4 regions of the Geobacillus sp. GHH01 genome follow, and region 2 is predicted to be linked to each of the others. Evidence: a T-box and tRNA genes for the amino acid it is inferred to sense, from the RefSeq annotation. Region 2 holds a T-box; the other regions hold tRNA genes.

Region 1 (4,464 bases), 620 kb from region 2:
TGGCGTGCGAGGTTAAGCCGAAGAGGCGGAGCCGCAGCGAAAGCGAGTCTGAACAGGGCGAAAAGTACGTCGTCGTCGACCCGAAACCAGGTGATCTACCCATGTCCAGGGTGAAGGCCGGGTAACACCGGCTGGAGGCCCGAACCCACGCACGTTGAAAAGTGCGGGGATGAGGTGTGGGTAGGGGTGAAATGCCAATCGAACTTGGAGATAGCTGGTTCTCCCCGAAATAGCTTTAGGGCTAGCCTCGGGATGGAGAGTGTTGGAGGTAGAGCACTGATTGGGCTAGGGGCCCTCATCGGGTTACCGAACCCAGTCAAACTCCGAATGCCAACGACTTATGCCCGGGAGTCAGACTGCGAGTGATAAGATCCGTGGTCGAGAGGGAAACAGCCCAGATCGCCAGCTAAGGCCCCAAAGTGCACGTTCAGTGGAAAAGGATGTGGAGTTGCCGAGACAACCAGGATGTTGGCTTAGAAGCAGCCACCATTTAAAGAGTGCGTAATAGCTCACTGGTCGAGTGACTCTGCGCCGAAAATGTACCGGGGCTAAACGTGCCGCCGAAGCTGCGGGATGACCGTTGGTCATCGGTAGGGGAGCGTTCTAAGGGCAGAGAAGCCAGACCGGAAGGACTGGTGGAGCGCTTAGAAGTGAGAATGCCGGTATGAGTAGCGAAAGCAGAGGTGAGAATCCTCTGCGCCGAAAGCCTAAGGGTTCCTGAGGAAGGTTCGTCCGCTCAGGGTTAGTCGGGACCTAAGCCGAGGCCGAAAGGCGTAGGTGATGGACAACAGGTTGAGATTCCTGTACCACCTCCTTCCCGTTTGAGCGATGGGGGGACGCAGGAGGATAGGGCGAGCAGGCGGCTGGAAGAGCCTGTCCAAGCCGTGAGGCTGATCCGCAGGCAAATCCGCGGATCATAAGGCTAAGCGGTGACGGCGACGGATTGATCCGGAAGTCCCCGATTTCACACTGCCAAGAAAAGCCTCTAGCGAGGGAAGAGGTGCCCGTACCGCAAACCGACACAGGTAGGCGAGGAGAGAATCCTAAGGCGCGCGGGAGAACTCTCGTTAAGGAACTCGGCAAAATGACCCCGTAACTTCGGGAGAAGGGGTGCTCTTTGGGGTGAAGAGCCCTGAAGAGCCGCAGTGAAAAGGCCCAAGCGACTGTTTATCAAAAACACAGGTCTCTGCGAAGCCGAAAGGCGACGTATAGGGGCTGACACCTGCCCGGTGCTGGAAGGTTAAGGGGAGCGCTTAGCGGAAGCGAAGGTGCGAACCGAAGCCCCAGTAAACGGCGGCCGTAACTATAACGGTCCTAAGGTAGCGAAATTCCTTGTCGGGTAAGTTCCGACCCGCACGAAAGGTGTAACGACTTGGGCGCTGTCTCAACGAGAGACCCGGTGAAATTATACTACCTGTGAAGATGCAGGTTACCCGCGACAGGACGGAAAGACCCCGTGGAGCTTTACTGCAGCCTGATATGGAATTTTGGTATCGCTTGTACAGGATAGGTGGGAGCCTGGGAAGCCGGAGCGCCAGCTTCGGTGGAGGCGGCGGTGGGATACCACCCTGGCGGTATTGAAGTTCTAACCCGCACCCCTTATCGGGGTGGGAGACAGTGTCAGGCGGGCAGTTTGACTGGGGCGGTCGCCTCCCAAAAGGTAACGGAGGCGCCCAAAGGTTCCCTCAGAATGGTTGGAAATCATTCGGAGAGTGCAAAGGCACAAGGGAGCTTGACTGCGAGACGGACAGGTCGAGCAGGGACGAAAGTCGGGCTTAGTGATCCGGTGGTTCCGCATGGAAGGGCCATCGCTCAACGGATAAAAGCTACCCCGGGGATAACAGGCTGATCTCCCCCAAGAGTCCACATCGACGGGGAGGTTTGGCACCTCGATGTCGGCTCATCGCATCCTGGGGCTGTAGTCGGTCCCAAGGGTTGGGCTGTTCGCCCATTAAAGCGGTACGCGAGCTGGGTTCAGAACGTCGTGAGACAGTTCGGTCCCTCTCCGTCGCGGGCGGAGGAAATTTGAGAGGAGCTGTCCTTAGTACGAGAGGACCGGGATGGACGCACCGCTGGTGTACCAGTTGTCCCGCCAGGGGCACCGCTGGGTAGCTATGTGCGGACGGGATAAGCGCTGAAAGCATCTAAGCGTGAAGCCCCCCTCAAGATGAGATTTCCCATCGCGTCAGGCGAGTAAGATCCCTCGAAGATGACGAGGTCGATAGGTCCGAGGTGGAAGCGTGGCGACACGTGGAGCTGACGGATACTAATCGATCGAGGGCTTAACCTATAAGCGGCTTCTTCCGACGGTTATCTAGTTTTGAGGGAATGAAAAAACTCTTGACAGCTCAGCGCGAATCATTATAATAGTAAATGTCTAAAGAGATGTCATTTCGCAGCAGCTCAGTGACGAGCATTTGCATCATCGGATGAACTGCGAGTTGCCTCGACGCATCCAGCTTCTTTGAATCGGCTGGCAGAGGAAGAGGCAGGACATCTTGTTGGGAGAATTGACCGTCGTTATGATTCCGCAGTAGCTCAGTGGTAGAGCAATCGGCTGTTAACCGATTGGTCGCAGGTTCGAATCCTGCCTGCGGAGCCATCGTGGAGAGCTGTCCGAGTGGTCGAAGGAGCACGATTGGAAATCGTGTAGGCGTGAATAGCGCCTCAAGGGTTCGAATCCCTTGCTCTCCGCCACTATCCAAAACCGTGGCCCGTTGGTCAAGTGGTTAAGACACCGCCCTTTCACGGCGGTAACACGGGTTCGAATCCCGTACGGGTCACTTCTTCGTGGAGGATTAGCTCAGCTGGGAGAGCACTTGCCTTACAAGCAAGGGGTCGGCGGTTCGATCCCGTCATCCTCCACCATTATTTGCAAAGAAAGAGTTTATCGTCGCGGGGTGGAGCAGTCCGGTAGCTCGTCGGGCTCATAACCCGAAGGTCGCAGGTTCAAATCCTGCCCCCGCAACCAAAATTGGTCCCGTAGTGTAGTGGTTAACATGCCTGCCTGTCACGCAGGAGATCGCGGGTTCGAGTCCCGTCGGGACCGCCATTGTTTCAAAATTATGAAAAGAGACAGCTCAGCAGTTCAGTTGGAGTTGCCTCAACGCATCTGGCTTCCTCGAATCAGCTTGTAGAGGAAGAGACACGGTGCAGTACAAGCAAAGCAATGAAAAACTTAATATGGCTCGGTAGCTCAGTCGGTAGAGACGAGCATCTGCTTCATCGAATTCGCTTCGAGTTGCCTCGACGCATCCAGCATCGTCGAATCCGCTGGCAGAGGAAGAGGCACAAAGCGGTATCAATAGGCAGTGTGAAAAATATAATACGGCTCGGTAGCTCAGTCGGTAGAGCAAAGGACTGAAAATCCTTGTGTCGGCGGTTCGATTCCGTCCCGAGCCACCATATAATTGATAGCAAGCTGACTTAGCTCTATTGGCAGAGACGAGCATCCGCTTCATCGAATCGATTGCGAGTTGTCCCGACGCACCCAGCTTCTTCGAATTGGCTGGTAGAGGAAGGGACACAACAAATGAACAATGAGCCACGATTTATATCATAATTATGCCGACTTAGCTCAATTGGTAGAGACGAGCACTTGCTTCGTCGAGTCGGCTTCGAGTTGCCTCGACGCATCCTGCTTCCTCGAATCAGCTTGTAGAGGAAGAGGCACAGAGCACAACAATGAGCCACCTTCTTGCATTTGTTTTATGCCGACTTAGCTCAATTGGTAGAGCAACTGAATCGTAATCAGTAGGTTGCGGGTTCAAGTCCTGCAGTCGGCACCATTCTTTGGAGGGGTAGCGAAGTGGCTAAACGCGGCGGACTGTAAATCCGCTCCCTTTGGGTTCGGCGGTTCGAATCCGTCCCCCTCCACCATGATTAAAGGGGCATAGTTTAATGGTAGAACAGAGGTCTCCAAAACCTCCGGTGTGGGTTCGATTCCTACTGCCCCTGCCATTTTGATTATCATTATGGCGACTATGGCGAAGTGGTTAACGCACCAGATTGTGGCTCTGGCATGCGTGGGTTCGATTCCCACTAGTCGCCCTTCACTTTCCGGCATTGGGGTATAGCCAAGCGGTAAGGCAACGGACTTTGACTCCGTGATGCGTTGGTTCGAATCCAGCTACCCCAGCCAATGATGCGGAAGTAGTTCAGTGGTAGAACACCACCTTGCCAAGGTGGGGGTCGCGGGTTCGAGTCCCGTCTTCCGCTCTCGATCAAGGCGGCATAGCCAAGTGGTAAGGCAGAGGTCTGCAAAACCTTTACCCCCGGTTCGAATCCGGGTGCCGCCTCCATCTAATGAATATAAAAAGTGTTGACAGACATGAAGTAATGTGATAGAATAATACATGTCGCGCCGATGTGGCGGAATTGGCAGACGCGCACGACTCAAAATCGTGTTCCCGTGAGGGAGTGTGGGTTCGACTCCCACCATCGGCATCGAAAATAGGGGAAAGG
Region 2 (4,911 bases):
TGTAGTACTCGTCGGTGTTCATCGTATACCCCTTCACACAAACGGTCATTTCTCTTTTCTTTTCATCATAGAATATGGAGAATAAAGACGCAACTAGGAGGTCAAGTATGCAAATCCACGTAGTGCAGAGTGGACAAACGTTAAGTGGAATTGCTGAGGCATACGGGACCACGGCGGAAGAAATTGTCCGGGCCAACAAGCTTCCAAACCCTGATAAACTCGTTGTCGGCCAGGCGCTCGTGATCCCGATCGTCGGTCGTTTTTACTGGGTGCAGCGCGGCGACACGTTATGGTCGATTGCACGCCGATTTTCGATTCCGATGCAGCGGCTTGCCGAAGTGAATCGCCTCTCCTTAAACGCTCCGCTTAAGGTCGGGCAGCGGCTTTATATACCGCCCGGCGCCAAGCGAAGAGCGGAGTTTAACGCCTATATTGAACCGCGCGGCGCGACTGTCAGCCCAGCGCTGGAGGCGAGCGCTCGCGAAGCCGCTCCGTATTTGACTTATTTGAGTCCTTTTTATTTTGCGATCCGACGCGACGCGACATTGCAAGAGCCGCCGCTTGACGACTTTCCGGATATTGCCCGCGCCAACCGCGTCACGCTCGTTATGGTTGTCGCCAACATTGAAAACGGGCAGTTCAGCGACGAGCTCGGCGCGCTTATGTTAACAAACGAAACGCTGCAAAATCGTCTGCTCGACAACATTGTCGCGACCGCTAGACGGTATGGCTTCCGCGACATCCATTTTGATTTTGAATATTTGCGCCCGGAAGACCGTGAGGCGTATAATGCGTTTTTGCGCAAAGCGAAACGGCGGTTTGCACGAGAAGGGTGGATGATGTCGACCGCCTTGGCGCCGAAAACGAGCGCGACCCAGCGCGGACGTTGGTACGAAGCACACGACTACCGCGCCCATGGACAAATTGTCGACTTTGTCGTGATCATGACGTATGAATGGGGCTACAGCGGCGGGCCGCCGATGCCGGTGTCCCCGATCGGTCCGGTCCGCCGCGTTCTCGAGTACGCCATCTCTGAAATGCCAGCCGGAAAAATTTTGATGGGGCAAAACTTGTATGGCTACGACTGGACGCTGCCATATGTACCCGGCGGCCCGTACGCCCAGGCCATCAGCCCGCAGCAAGCCATCGCCCTCGCCGCAAAGTATAACGTTGCCATCGAATACGATACGGAGGCGCAGGCACCGCATTTTCGCTATCGCGACGAAAACGGACGCGAGCATGAAGTATGGTTCGAGGACGCCCGCTCCATTCAAGCAAAATTTAATCTCGTGAAGGAACTTGGTTTGCGCGGGGTCAGCTATTGGAAACTTGGCATTGATTTTCCACAAAACTGGCTGCTGATCGCTGATCAATTTACTGTTGTAAAAAAATAAAGGCATAAAAAACCCGCCGGTCAACGGCGGGTTTTTTTATGATGGGAAACGGCTTTCGGCGGTCAGCCGTTTCAGATGACAATCTCCTCTTATGCGCGTCAGTCCTCTTCATCATCGTCTTGGCCAAGAACAAGATTTCTTGTTCCTCATTGCCAACGTCATTCACTATAACACGGCAGTCGGGAAAAGTCAACCAACGATTTGCCTCAAGCACCTTTTTTCAGCGAATGACGTCCCGATTCCCCATGTAAGGACGAAGCGCTTCCGGAACGATGACCGAGCCGTCTTCTTGCTGGTAGTTTTCCAAAATGGCGGCGACCGTCCGCCCAATGGCTAGCCCCGAACCGTTTAATGTATGCACGTACTCCGGTTTCGCTTTTGGATCGCGACGGAAGCGGATGTTGGCACGGCGCGCTTGAAACGCCTCAAAGTTGCTGCACGACGAAATTTCCCGGTACGTTCCGTAACTTGGCAGCCAAACTTCAATATCGTACGTTTTCGCCGCCGAGAATCCAAGGTCTCCGGTGCACAAGGCGACAACGCGGTACGGAAGCCCGAGCCGTTGCAAAATCGTCTCTGCCTGGCGCGTCAGCTTTTCCAATTCATCGTACGAGTCCTCCGGCTTTACGAATTTTACCAGCTCGACTTTATTGAACTGATGCTGGCGGATCAGCCCTCTCGTGTCGCGGCCGGCCGACCCGGCTTCCGCGCGGAAGCAGGCGCTGTAGGCCGCATAGTAAATCGGCAAATCATCTGCGGCCAAAATTTCGTCGCGATGCAGGTTCGTCACCGGCACCTCAGCGGTCGGAATGAGGAAATAATCTTCGCTGTCCAAATGGAACGCATCCTCGGCAAATTTCGGCAACTGTCCGGTTCCGATCATACTCGCCCGGTTCACTAAATATGGCGGCAACACTTCTTCGTAACCGAATTCATCGAGATGGATGTCAAGCATAAAGTTGATGAGCGCCCGCTCAAGCCGCGCTCCTAACCCTTTATAAAAGACAAATCGGCTTCCCGCCACTTTGGCGGCTCGCTCAAAGTCGAGCAAACCGAGCCGATCGGCGATTTCCCAATGCGGCTTCGGCTCAAAGGAAAACGAACGCGGCTCTCCCCATCTCCGCACTTCCACATTGTCCTCTTCTGATTGGCCGATCGGCACTGATTCGTGCGGCACGTTTGGAATCGACAACAACAAGTCGTCGAGTTCCGCCTCAAGCTGGCGAATTTGTTCATCCATCCGTTTAATGCGGTCACCGACTTCGCGCATTTGGGCAATCAGCGGCTCGGCGTCCTTTTTCTCGCGCTTTAGGACAGCGATTTGCTGCGACACATCGTTGCGCTTGCTTTTCAGCTCTTCGACTTCCGCAATCAAGCGGCGGCGGTCTTTGTCCAATTGTTCAAAGCGGTCGATGTTCGTCAAATCCCCGCCGCGCTGCATTAGTTTTTCTTTCACTTCTTCAAACTGGGTGCGCAATATTTTCACATCCAGCATGGCTTTTACCTCCTTTTCCATTCAATATTATACATAAAAAAGCCCCCGTCCCAAAAAAGGGACGGGAGCCATCCCGCGGTGCCACCCTTATTGAAGGCTTGCGATGCCTTCCCCTTTTGCCGTTAACGGCGGCGGCCGAAAACGCCTACTGGCCCTTTGGGCGTTCAACGTTTTGCTCGAGGATGGATTCACAGGAGCTCCCTGCCGGTTCGCACCACCCACCGGCTCTCTGAAAGGAAGGGGACCTGCTACTTGTTCCTCTCATCGCTTTCGCTTGATCACTTTACTTGAGGCTTGACGCCATTTTCGCTTCTTTGACCATGTTGAGGAAGTATTGCATCAATCGATGATCGTCGGTCAGCTCTGGATGGAACGAGCAGCCGAGAAACTGGCCTTGCCGGGCCGCGACAATGCGGTCGTTGTATGTCGCCAAGACATCGACCTCGTCGCCGACCTCGACAATGTGCGGAGCACGGATGAAGACGCCGACAAACCCGTCGCCGACACCCTTAATCGACAGCTCCGCCTCAAAGCTTTCCCGCTGCCGACCGAACGAGTTCCGCTCGACTGTAATGTCCATTAATCCTAAATGTGGCTCGTCATAGCCGACAATTCGCTTCGCCAGCAAAATGAGTCCGGCGCACGTGCCGAACATCGGCTTGCCGGCAGCGGCAAATTGCTTGAGCGGCTCCATCAGCCCATAGCGGTCGATGAGCCGCCGCATCGTTGTGCTTTCGCCGCCCGGCAGCACAAGACCGTCCAACCCCTCAAGCTGCTCCGGCTTTTTCACGATGACCGCCTCGGCGCCGCACGCCTCAATGGCGCGAACATGCTCCCGCACAGCTCCTTGCAGTCCAAGTACACCTATTTTCATCGTTGCTTTGCTCCTTTATTTAGCTTACCAGCCGCGTTCTTGCATCCGGTGCTCCGGCAACAATGTCGCGATATCGATGCCGCGCATCGCGCCGCCCAATCCTTTCGACAAGTGTGCGATCAATTCATAGTCTTCGTAATGAGTCGTCGCCTCTACGATCGCGCGCGCGTATTTTTCCGGATTTTCCGATTTGAAAATGCCAGACCCAACAAAGACACCGTCCGCACCCAAGTGCATCATCAAGGCAGCGTCAGCCGGTGTCGCGACACCGCCGGCGGCAAAGTTGACGACCGGCAGGCGGCCAAGCCGCTTGATCTCGCGCAGCACCTCAACCGGAGCCCCGAGCTGTTTCGCCTCAGCGACAAGCTCATCTTCGCTCATGTTGACGACTTTGCGAATTTGCGCGTTCACTTTGCGCATATGGCGCACGGCCTCAACAATGTTGCCTGTCCCCGGCTCTCCTTTGGTTCGCAACATCGATGCCCCTTCTGCAATGCGGCGCGCCGCTTCCCCTAAATCGCGGCAACCGCACACAAATGGAACGGTAAACTGCCGTTTGTCAATATGGAATTCCTCATCAGCCGGCGTTAATACTTCGCTTTCGTCAATGTAGTCGACACCAAGCGCCTCTAAGACACGCGCCTCAACATAGTGACCGATCCGCACTTTCGCCATGACTGGGATCGAAACGGCGTTCATCACTTCTTCGATCACCGTCGGGTCGGCCATGCGCGCGACACCGCCAGCGGCGCGAATGTCCGCCGGGACGCGCTCGAGCGCCATAACCGCGACAGCCCCTGCCGCTTCAGCGATTTTCGCCTGTTCTGCGTTCACGACGTCCATGATGACGCCGCCTTTTTGCATTTCCGCCATGCCGCGTTTGACGCGGTCCGTACCTGTCAATGCCAACGTTGATTCCCCCTATTCCTGATCCTTATGCTTTGCGAGGCATGCAAAAGGACGATTCCACTGTTTTATTTTACCTCAATTTTTACAAAAATCACAATGGAAAAAAGCTCCCCATCAAGGGGAGTCGATTCTACAGCCAGCCTTTCACTGTTTTGGCGACGCTTGTCCATAAATCAACAAACAGTCCGCCGACCGCGCGCATCGAAAGAACAAACCAATTGGCTTTTTCGACTTCAGCT
Region 3 (4,911 bases), 490 kb from region 2:
ATTTTGGACGGATAGGCAAGAGCAATGGCAATGATCGATTTTGCTTCCGGAAGAAGCAATGAAGGATTCGTCCGTTTCTCAATATCTGGTTCCTCAAAACCGGACTGATAGCCGAGCTCCTGCTGGCGGCGCAGCCGTTCCTTTAATTCAACAAACGGATCAGCGCTCGCAAATCCGATTTTATCAATGCCGATTGACCGACTATACTCAATGACTTCCCGCTTTAATGCCATAACATCCATCGTTTTCCCTCCTTTCGTCATATATGATAAAATGAAATCCGAGGTGATCAAGATGAAATTCGTGATATCAGAACAACTAAAGCAACGCCTTCCTTCTGGTAAATTCGGCGTCATCCGCTATCATCATATCGAGGTCAGCGATTCACCGCAAATGTTAAGGGGGCGGCTTGAGCTGTTTCAAGAATCTCTTTACATCGAGCTGCAGGAAAAGTCGATTGCCGACATTCCTGAGATGGTCGAATGGCGCCGTACTTTCAAACAAATCGGAACGGACCCAAGCCGCTATCGACCGTCAAGTGAAAGCCTGTACCGACGCATCCAGAAAAAAAGCTTCATTCCGCCTATCCATTCAGCGGCAGACATAAACAACTTTTTTTCACTCTATTATAAAATTCCACTCGGCATCTATGATCTAGACCGCATCAACGGGACAGTGACGCTCACGATCGGCACGGAACAAGATGAATACATCGCGTTAAACGGCCGCACAGTCAACTTTGCCAACAAACTCGTCAGCAAAGATGAACGAGGGCCGTTTGGCAGTCCGATCGTCGATTCGGAGCGGACCGCCGTGACGAGAGAAACGAAAAACGCTTTGCAAATCGTTTACTTTCTCCCATCAACGCCAGAAGAAACCGCCAAGCGCCAGCTTCAAGCCATCCAAACGATGTTTGTGCAAATTCATGGCGGCGAAGCCGACGCCCAATTGTTCGTTTGATCTTCTCCCCCCACTTTCCTGCCGTTGGAAACGGGGGACTCCCTCCCTACTTGAACGCTCTCCCACCTACGCTCACGCGTGGAAGTGGGGGTCTTCTCGGTTTAGGGTGATAAATAAAAAAACGCAATGCCTCGTTCTTTAACGAAACGAAACACTGCGTTGTCCCCAAGCATCATAACATAATTTTAAAGCTAACGAGAGACATTATAACAGACTTCCACACGCATCGCAAGAAAAAAACGCAAAAATCGACAAAAGAAATTGTACAAAAGGGCACCAGAATCTCTGGTGCCAGCAACCAGTGACCCGTACGGGATTCGAACCCGTGTTACCGCCGTGAAAGGGCGGTGTCTTAACCACTTGACCAACGGGCCATTATGGCGGAGAAGGCGGGATTTGAACCCGCGCGCCGCAAAACTGCGACCTAACGGTTTAGCAAACCGTCCCCTTCAGCCACTTGGGTACTTCTCCGTAACATGGCTCCGCAAGTAGGATTCGAACCTACGACCTACCGGTTAACAGCCGGTTGCTCTACCGCTGAGCTATTGCGGAATGATGAATAACTATATGTTATGCACATCTTCCAAATGTGCTCGTTGCCTCTTCCTCTGCCAGCTAATTCAAGGAAGCGAGATGCGTCGAGGCAACTCGCAGCGAATTCGAAGATGTGAAGCTCGTCGCTCCGCTTTTGCTGTGGAACGATGGGGCATTGTTCGCCCATTATTATAGCGAATAGCCAAAAAACATTCAATGGAAAATAATGGGCCTAAGTGGACTTGAACCACCGACCTCACGCTTATCAGGCGTGCGCTCTGACCAGCTGAGCTATAGGCCCATAAAAAGCGGGTGATGGGAATCGAACCCACGACATCAGCTTGGAAGGCTGAGGTTTTACCACTAAACTACACCCGCATAATTTTTGATGAAACACCCATCACAATCTTTCATGCCTCTTCCTCTGCAAGCTAATTCGAGGAAGCTGGATGCGTCGAGGCAACTCGAAGCTAATTCAATGATGCAAATGCTCGTGGCTGAGGTTTTACCACTAAACTACACACGCATATCATTTGGAGTCAACATCTGCCACGCTCTTCCATGCCCCTTCCTCTGCCAGCCGATTCAAAGAAGCTGGATGCGTCGAGGCAACTCGAAGCTAATTCAATGATGCGAATGCTCGTGGCTGAGGTTTTACCACTAAACTACACACGCAAATATAGAATATAATGAAAAGGGCGACTAGTGGGAATCGAACCCACGCATGCCAGAGCCACAATCTGGTGCGTTAACCACTTCGCCATAGTCGCCTCGATCTGGTGCCGGCTGCAGGACTTGAACCCGCAACCTACTGATTACAAGTCAGTTGCTCTACCAATTGAGCTAAGCCGGCACATTTAAAATTAGCTAGTGATTCATGTTGTCTGCCTGGTTGTGCCTCTTCCTCTTCAAGCTCATTCAAGGAAGCCTTGTGCGTCGAGGCAACTCGCAGCCAATTCGATGATGCCGATGCTCGTCTCTACCAATTGAGCTAAGCCGGCACATTTAAAATTAGTTAGTGACTCATGTTGTCTGCCTGGTTGTGCCTCTTCCTCTCCCAGCTAATTCGAGGAAGTCAAATGCTCGGTGTCCCTTCCTCTGCAAGCTTATTCAAAGAAGCAGGATGCGTTGGGACAACTCGCAGCAGATTCGACGATGCGAATGCTCGTCTCTACCAATTGAGCTAAGCCGGCATGATTTTAAAGTGCATGGCGGAGGAGGAGGGATTCGAACCCCCGCGCGCCTTGCGGCGCCTCTCGGTTTTCAAGACCGACCCCTTCAACCACTTGGGTACTCCTCCAAAAAAGCAACAATAATAATGGTGGACCTTGTAGGACTCGAACCTACGACCGGACGGTTATGAGCCGTCTGCTCTAACCAGCTGAGCTAAAGGTCCGATAATGGTGGCGGTGGAGGGGATCGAACCCCCGACCTCACGGGTATGAACCGTACGCTCTAGCCAGCTGAGCTACACCGCCAAATTTAAGTCAAAAGGTGGAGCCTATCGGGATCGAACCGATGACCTCCTGCTTGCAAAGCAGGCGCTCTCCCAGCTGAGCTAAGGCCCCATGATAAATCGGGAAGACAGGATTTGAACCTGCGACCTCACGGACCCGAACCGTGTGCTCTACCAAGCTGAGCTACTTCCCGACAAAACGCGCTCGAGAGGATTCGAACCCCTAACCTTCTGATCCGTAGTCAGATGCTCTATCCAATTGAGCTACGAGCGCACAAGTGCCGAGGGCCGGACTCGAACCGGCACGGTAGTTACCTACCCCAGGATTTTAAGTCCTGTGCGTCTGCCAATTCCGCCACCCCGGCGGAAGTGGAGCGGAAGACGGGGCTCGAACCCGCGACCCCCACCTTGGCAAGGTGGTGTTCTACCGCTGAACTACTTCCGCAAGACGATGAGCCATGGAGGACTCGAACCTCCGACCCTCTGATTAAAAGTCAGATGCTCTACCTACTGAGCTAATGGCTCACGAGTTGGATAACACTCTAGGATAGTGATGTCCCTTCCTCTACAAGCATATTCAAGGAAGCAAGATGCGTCGGGACAACTCGAAGCGAACTCGAAGATGTAGCGCTCGTTACTGAGCTAATGGCTCGCGGTTGCCGTCTTAATGGCTTAAGAGGTTATTAAGGAATAAGAATGCCGGCTGCAGGACTTGAACCCGCAACCTACTGATTACAAGTCAGTTGCTCTACCAATTGAGCTAAGCCGGCACATTTAAAATTAGTTAGTGACTCATGTTGTCTACCTGGTTGTGCCTCTTCCTCTTCAAGCTCATTCAAGGAAGCCTTGTGCGTCGAGGCAACTCGCAGCCAATTCGATGATGCCGATGCTCGTCTCTACCAATTGAGCTAAGCCGGCACATTTAAAATTAGCTAGTGATTCATGTTGTCTGCCTGGTTGTGCCTCTTCCTCTTCAAGCTCATTCAAGGAAGCCTTGTGCGTCGAGGCAACTCGCAACAGATTCGACGATGCGAGTGCTCGTGGCTACCCATTGAACTAAGCCGGGGTGGTTTGAACATCTGACATGTCTGTGAACTACTCCCACTTAGCTTTGCATGAAGCAGGAATCTTCTTTCGGAACTATGATAAAAATGGTGGCTCGGGACGGAATCGAACCGCCGACACAAGGATTTTCAGTCCTTTGCTCTACCGACTGAGCTACCGAGCCGTATTATATTTTTCACACTGCCTATTGATACCGCTTTGTGCCTCTTCCTCTGCCAGCGGATTCGACGATGCTGGATGCGTCGAGGCAACTCGAAGCGAATTCGATGAAGCAGATGCTCGTCTCTACCGACTGAGCTACCGAGCCTTATCTTATTTTTCCCTTGTTCGTTGATGATTTTTGTGTCCCTTCCTCTACTAGCCCATTCGAAGAAGCCAGATGCGTCGGGACAACTCGCAGCAGATTCGACGATGCGGATGCTCGTCTCTACCGACTGAGCTACCGAGCCATATTTTTTCATCTTTCACAATTTTGAAAGAATGGCGGTCCCGACGGGACTCGAACCCGCGATCTCCTGCGTGACAGGCAGGCATGTTAACCACTACACTACGGGACCAATTTTGGTTGCGGGGGCAGGATTTGAACCTGCGACCTTCGGGTTATGAGCCCGACGAGCTACCGGACTGCTCCACCCCGCGGCGATAAGAAAGTAAATTAATTTGCACAATGCTCTTATCGTTGTTGTTCGTCGCCTCTTCCTCTACAAGCTGATTCAAAGATGCCAGATGCGTCGAGGCAACTGGAAGCGGATTCGTTGAAGCAAAGGCTCTTTGCTCCACCCCACGATGATGAGAAAGCAAGTCAGCTTTTATATTAAGATGGTGGAGGATGACGGGATCGAACCGCCGACCCCTTGCTTGTAAGGCAAGTGCTCTCCCAGCTGAGCTAATCCTCC
Region 4 (4,911 bases), 220 kb from region 2:
GGGATGTCAAGACCTGGTAAGGTTCTTCGCGTTGCTTCGAATTAAACCACATGCTCCACCGCTTGTGCGGGCCCCCGTCAATTCCTTTGAGTTTCAGCCTTGCGGCCGTACTCCCCAGGCGGAGTGCTTATCGCGTTAGCTGCAGCACTAAAGGGTGTGACCCCTCTAACACTTAGCACTCATCGTTTACGGCGTGGACTACCAGGGTATCTAATCCTGTTTGCTCCCCACGCTTTCGCGCCTCAGCGTCAGTTGCAGGCCAGAGAGCCGCCTTCGCCACTGGTGTTCCTCCACATCTCTACGCATTTCACCGCTACACGTGGAATTCCGCTCTCCTCTCCTGCACTCAAGTCCCCCAGTTTCCAATGACCCTCCACGGTTGAGCCGTGGGCTTTCACATCAGACTTAAGAGACCGCCTGCGCGCGCTTTACGCCCAATAATTCCGGACAACGCTCGCCCCCTACGTATTACCGCGGCTGCTGGCACGTAGTTAGCCGGGGCTTTCTCGTGAGGTACCGTCACCGCGCCGCCCTCTTCGAACGGCGCTCCTTCGTCCCTCACAACAGAGCTTTACGACCCGAAGGCCTTCTTCGCTCACGCGGCGTCGCTCCGTCAGGCTTTCGCCCATTGCGGAAGATTCCCTACTGCTGCCTCCCGTAGGAGTCTGGGCCGTGTCTCAGTCCCAGTGTGGCCGGTCACCCTCTCAGGCCGGCTACGCATCGTCGCCTTGGTGAGCCGTTACCTCACCAACTAGCTAATGCGCCGCGGGCCCATCCGCAAGTGACAGCCCAAAGGCCGCCTTTCAACCGAAGACCATGCGGTCTTCGGTGTTATCCGGTATTAGCTCCGGTTTCCCGGAGTTATCCCGGTCTTGCGGGCAGGTTGCCCACGTGTTACTCACCCGTCCGCCGCTGACCAAACAAGAGCAAGCCCTCGTTCGGTCCGCTCGACTTGCATGTATTAGGCACGCCGCCAGCGTTCGTCCTGAGCCAGGATCAAACTCTCCAAAGAAAGTTGATTGGCTTTTGCTTCGGCCCATGCGGACCTCCGCTTTTCGTCGCGCTTCGTTTCGTTCAGTTTTCAAGGAACGAAATAATCCTATGGACTCTTCATGGAGCGGGTGATGGGAATCGAACCCACGACATCAGCTTGGAAGGCTGAGGTTTTACCACTAAACTACACCCGCATAATATTTAGTTTAACAAAATCGGGAAGACAGGATTTGAACCTGCGACCCCATGGTCCCAAACCATGTGCTCTACCAAGCTGAGCTACTTCCCGATGATGGCGCGCTCGAGAGGATTCGAACCCCTAACCTTCTGATCCGTAGTCAGATGCTCTATCCAATTGAGCTACGAGCGCAATAGATTATTGCACCAAAGAGACGGATTATATTTTAGCAACTCGCTGTGTTGCTGTCAATAGTTTATCTAAAAAATGCGGTCGAGAGGACTTGAACCTCCACGGGGTCGCCCCCACTAGGCCCTCAACCTAGCGCGTCTGCCATTCCGCCACGACCGCATATTGACTAATCAGTGCGGGTGGAGGGACTTGAACCCCCACGCCGTGAGGCGCCAGATCCTAAGTCTGGTGCGTCTGCCAATTCCGCCACACCCGCTAATATGGTGAGCCATGGAGGACTCGAACCTCCGACCCTCTGATTAAAAGTCAGATGCTCTACCTACTGAGCTAATGGCTCATGGTTGGGTATACACTCCAGGTACTACCTAGCTCTACCTGCCTCTTCCTCTGCCAGCCTATTCAAAGAAGCTAGGTGCGTCGAGGCAACTCGAAGCAAACTCGAAGATGCAGCGCTCGTTACTGAGCTAATGGCTCATAGTCAAGTATACACTCACAGTGAACGATGTCCCTTCCTCTGCTAGCATATTCGAAGATGTCGGATGCGTCGGGACAACTCGCAGCGAACTCGAAGATGCAGCGCTCGTTACTGAGCTAATGGCTCATAGTCAAGTATACACTCACAGTGAACGATGTCCCTTCCTCTGCTAGCATATTCGAAGATGTCGGATGCGTCGGGACAACTCGCAGCGAACTCGAAGATGCAGCGCTCGTTACTGAGCTAATGGCTCATAGTCAAGTATACACTCACAGTGAACGATGTCCCTTCCTCTGCTAGCATATTCGAAGATGTCGGATGCGTCGGGACAACTCGCAGCGAACTCGAAGATGCAGCGCTCGTTACTGAGCTAATGGCTCATGTATTTAACACATAAAAATGGCTGGGCCAGCTGGATTCGAACCAGCGCATCACGGAGTCAAAGTCCGTTGCCTTACCGCTTGGCTATGGCCCAGCGATTTAGTGCAATGGCGGTCCCGACGGGACTCGAACCCGCGATCTCCTGCGTGACAGGCAGGCATGTTAACCACTACACTACGGGACCACAAATCGCGGGGATCACCCCGCGCTATTCAGTGACCCGTACGGGATTCGAACCCGTGTTACCGCCGTGAAAGGGCGGTGTCTTAACCACTTGACCAACGGGCCACGCATATACGTATTGGAGTGGCGGAGAAGGCGGGATTTGAACCCGCGCGCCGTAAAGCCACGACCTAACGGTTTAGCAAACCGTCCCCTTCAGCCACTTGGGTACTTCTCCAAAGAAATGGCTCCGCAAGTAGGATTCGAACCTACGACCTACCGGTTAACAGCCGGTTGCTCTACCGCTGAGCTATTGCGGAATGATGAAAAAATTATATGTCATGCATATCTTTACGATGTGCTCGTTGCCTCTTCCTCTGCCAGCTAATTCAAGAAAGCGAGATGCGTCGAGGCAACTCGCAGCCAATTCGAAGATGTGAGGCTCGTCGCTGAGCTATTGCGGAATGATGTTTGACAATCGACATTGTTTATTATATTGAGCAACTTGTCGTTTGTCAATACGTTTTCCCGCAACTTCCTCTGCTGTTTTCCGCCGTTTAGCGACGGCTTTTATAATTTAGCACACGATCATCCTGATTGTCAACCTTTTTTCGCAAAATGTTTTGTTTGATTATTGGCATTGACTGGACATTATAGTTTAACAATTCCTGACGAAAAGGCAGCTTGTCTATTTTCTCGACTGACGAACACCAAGGCGTGACGGAAGAACGAACAACCACCCGCTTCACAGACCCATGCATGGGTCTGAAAGCAGCATTGTTCAGTCGCCCGACAGTCGATCAAATGCCGAGGCTATGGAAAAGCTGCAAATGTTAAAGTTTCAAATTGCATCTACTCTGAAAATACCTGAGCTTCAAAATGTGTAAAACTGTAATATTCGACATAGAGATATTTTCATCCTTCCGATGGCAACCAAATTTTTCTGTCATGGAAGCCTAGGATCGTTTGAGCTTGCTTCGGCAGCGGCCGCAAACATAACGGTCTATGTTGATCCGTCTTTTGCGGCGGTAGGTGAGGCCGCATGACGTGCAAATGTATGTGTAGATCGTTTTCGGCGCTTTTGTATTTCGAGCAAGCGGACGACAATAGCGAGGCGCCCCCACTTTTTGCAGCAGTTCGCGGAAGTCGCGGTCGCGGTGGCGGTAGCCTTTTCCCTCAAGGTGCAAGTGGTAATGGCAAAGCTCGTGTTTGATGATGGCGATCAATTCTTCCTCGCCGAACTGCTCGTAATGTTTTTTATTGAGCTCAATGTTGTGCGTTTGCAACATGTAGCGTCCGCCGGTGGTGCGCAAACGAGGGTTGAAGAAAGCGGTATGGCGGAACGGCTTGCCGAACACGCGAATGGAAATTTGTTCGACAAGGGCTTGCAGCTGCTTTTGGTCCATGGCGGGTCTCTCCTTCATCTTTTGGCACAGGACAATTCACCATTACATACACATATATTACCTTTCCACTGTCAGGGAGGTGACTGATTTTGCCTACATGGCTGAAAAATCAGATGAGACGAGCCTACTATGAGAAAAACCGTGAGCAAATTAAACTGTTGAACCAATGCTGGTTTTTTTATCGGAGAAAACACTGCTCCTAAGGCAGTGCTTTCTCCATTTCACTCTTTCGGCGGCACCATCGACAGCGATATTCTTCCCTTCGCCACATCGACATGCTCGACCCATACTTTGACGACGTCGCCGACCGAAACGACATCGAGCGGATGGCGCACGTATTGTTTGCTTAGTTTGGAAATGTGCACGAGCCCGTCCTGTTTGACCCCAATGTCGACAAAGGCGCCGAAGTCAACGACGTTGCGCACGGTTCCTTCCAGCTCCATGCCTGGCTTCAAATCTTCCATCTTCAACACATCTTTGCGTAATAGCGGCTTGGGCAGCTCGTCGCGCGGGTCGCGCTCTGGGCGGCACAACGCGTCAATGATGTCGCGCAACGTCAGTTCTCCGATGCCGAGCTCGGCAGCCACCGTCTCGACCTCGATGGCTTGCAGCGCCTGGCGCAGTTCATCACTGCCAATGGCGGCGGTCGTAAATCCTAACTTACGCAACAGTTGCTTCACTTCCGCGTACCGCTCGGGGTGAATCGGCGTGCGGTCAAGCGGTTCGTCGCCATCAACGATGCGCAAAAAACCGATGCACTGCTCGTACGTTTTCGCTCCGAGCCGAGGAATCGTTTTCAACTCTTCGCGGTTGCGGAATTTCCCTTGCTCTTCGCGACGCTTGACGATGTTTTCTGCAACGGTTTTCGTGAGCCCGGACACGTACTGAAGCAGGGAGACGGAGGCAGTGTTGACGTTGACACCGACTTGATTGACGACCGTCTCGACGACGAAACGAAGCGACTCGGCAAGCTTTTTTTGCGACACATCGTGCTGGTATTGGCCGACGCCGACCGATTTTGGATCGATTTTGACAAGCTCGGCGAGCGGGTCTTGGACGCGGCGGGCGATCGAGACGGCGCTCCGCTCTTCGACTTGCAGGTCGGGAAACTCAGCGCGTGCAAG

What was found. The T-box of region 2 lies ahead of serS (serine--tRNA ligase). A T-box ahead of a tRNA ligase gene usually reads a tRNA of that ligase, here a tRNA-Ser.
Region 1: it encodes a tRNA-Ser, which carries the amino acid that the T-box ahead of serS (serine--tRNA ligase) is inferred to sense. The anticodon was not compared.
Region 3: it encodes a tRNA-Ser, which carries the amino acid that the T-box ahead of serS (serine--tRNA ligase) is inferred to sense. The anticodon was not compared.
Region 4: it encodes a tRNA-Ser, which carries the amino acid that the T-box ahead of serS (serine--tRNA ligase) is inferred to sense. The anticodon was not compared.

The regions. Positions count from the first base shown of each region.
Region 1 is NC_020210.1:2,985,270-2,989,733, reverse strand. It holds rRNA gene GHH_RS14750 (23S ribosomal RNA) at 1-2,290, shown strand, start outside; tRNA gene GHH_RS14745 (tRNA-Asn) at 2,528-2,602, shown strand; tRNA gene GHH_RS14740 (tRNA-Ser) at 2,607-2,697, shown strand; tRNA gene GHH_RS14735 (tRNA-Glu) at 2,712-2,783, shown strand; tRNA gene GHH_RS14730 (tRNA-Val) at 2,793-2,868, shown strand; tRNA gene GHH_RS14725 (tRNA-Met) at 2,895-2,971, shown strand; tRNA gene GHH_RS14720 (tRNA-Asp) at 2,977-3,052, shown strand; tRNA gene GHH_RS14715 (tRNA-Phe) at 3,330-3,405, shown strand; tRNA gene GHH_RS14710 (tRNA-Thr) at 3,713-3,788, shown strand; tRNA gene GHH_RS14705 (tRNA-Tyr) at 3,795-3,879, shown strand; tRNA gene GHH_RS14700 (tRNA-Trp) at 3,887-3,960, shown strand; tRNA gene GHH_RS14695 (tRNA-His) at 3,978-4,050, shown strand; tRNA gene GHH_RS14690 (tRNA-Gln) at 4,067-4,141, shown strand; tRNA gene GHH_RS14685 (tRNA-Gly) at 4,147-4,218, shown strand; tRNA gene GHH_RS14680 (tRNA-Cys) at 4,228-4,301, shown strand; tRNA gene GHH_RS14675 (tRNA-Leu) at 4,363-4,446, shown strand.
Region 2 is NC_020210.1:20,058-24,968, reverse strand. It holds gene tadA (tRNA adenosine(34) deaminase TadA) at 1-22, opposite strand, end outside; gene GHH_RS00105 (LysM peptidoglycan-binding domain-containing protein) at 108-1,394, shown strand; gene serS (serine--tRNA ligase) at 1,615-2,889, opposite strand; T-box leader at 2,944-3,163, opposite strand; gene pdxT (pyridoxal 5'-phosphate synthase glutaminase subunit PdxT) at 3,173-3,763, opposite strand; gene pdxS (pyridoxal 5'-phosphate synthase lyase subunit PdxS) at 3,788-4,672, opposite strand; gene GHH_RS00080 (serine hydrolase) at 4,803-4,911, opposite strand, start outside.
Region 3 is NC_020210.1:510,159-515,069, reverse strand. It holds gene queG (tRNA epoxyqueuosine(34) reductase QueG) at 1-242, opposite strand, end outside; gene GHH_RS02655 (B3/4 domain-containing protein) at 295-960, shown strand; tRNA gene GHH_RS02650 (tRNA-Glu) at 1,263-1,334, opposite strand; tRNA gene GHH_RS02645 (tRNA-Ser) at 1,339-1,431, opposite strand; tRNA gene GHH_RS02640 (tRNA-Asn) at 1,438-1,512, opposite strand; tRNA gene GHH_RS02635 (tRNA-Ile) at 1,722-1,795, opposite strand; tRNA gene GHH_RS02630 (tRNA-Gly) at 1,802-1,872, opposite strand; tRNA gene GHH_RS02625 (tRNA-His) at 2,192-2,264, opposite strand; tRNA gene GHH_RS02620 (tRNA-Thr) at 2,272-2,347, opposite strand; tRNA gene GHH_RS02615 (tRNA-Ser) at 2,704-2,794, opposite strand; tRNA gene GHH_RS02610 (tRNA-Ile) at 2,814-2,890, opposite strand; tRNA gene GHH_RS02605 (tRNA-Met) at 2,896-2,972, opposite strand; tRNA gene GHH_RS02600 (tRNA-Ala) at 2,990-3,062, opposite strand; tRNA gene GHH_RS02595 (tRNA-Pro) at 3,071-3,144, opposite strand; tRNA gene GHH_RS02590 (tRNA-Arg) at 3,151-3,224, opposite strand; tRNA gene GHH_RS02585 (tRNA-Leu) at 3,230-3,315, opposite strand; tRNA gene GHH_RS02580 (tRNA-Gly) at 3,321-3,395, opposite strand; tRNA gene GHH_RS02575 (tRNA-Lys) at 3,403-3,475, opposite strand; tRNA gene GHH_RS02570 (tRNA-Thr) at 3,648-3,720, opposite strand; tRNA gene GHH_RS02565 (tRNA-Phe) at 4,103-4,178, opposite strand; tRNA gene GHH_RS02560 (tRNA-Asp) at 4,497-4,572, opposite strand; tRNA gene GHH_RS02555 (tRNA-Met) at 4,578-4,654, opposite strand; tRNA gene GHH_RS02550 (tRNA-Val) at 4,836-4,911, opposite strand.
Region 4 is NC_020210.1:239,799-244,709, reverse strand. It holds rRNA gene GHH_RS01340 (16S ribosomal RNA) at 1-1,012, opposite strand, end outside; tRNA gene GHH_RS01335 (tRNA-Gly) at 1,114-1,187, opposite strand; tRNA gene GHH_RS01330 (tRNA-Pro) at 1,209-1,282, opposite strand; tRNA gene GHH_RS01325 (tRNA-Arg) at 1,287-1,363, opposite strand; tRNA gene GHH_RS01320 (tRNA-Leu) at 1,440-1,522, opposite strand; tRNA gene GHH_RS01315 (tRNA-Leu) at 1,538-1,619, opposite strand; tRNA gene GHH_RS01310 (tRNA-Lys) at 1,625-1,700, opposite strand; tRNA gene GHH_RS01305 (tRNA-Gln) at 2,239-2,313, opposite strand; tRNA gene GHH_RS01300 (tRNA-Asp) at 2,328-2,403, opposite strand; tRNA gene GHH_RS01295 (tRNA-Glu) at 2,436-2,507, opposite strand; tRNA gene GHH_RS01290 (tRNA-Ser) at 2,527-2,619, opposite strand; tRNA gene GHH_RS01285 (tRNA-Asn) at 2,627-2,701, opposite strand; gene GHH_RS01280 (SprT family protein) at 3,338-3,787, opposite strand; gene cmpA (cortex morphogenetic protein CmpA) at 3,877-3,990, shown strand; gene GHH_RS01275 (Tex family protein) at 4,009-4,911, opposite strand, start outside.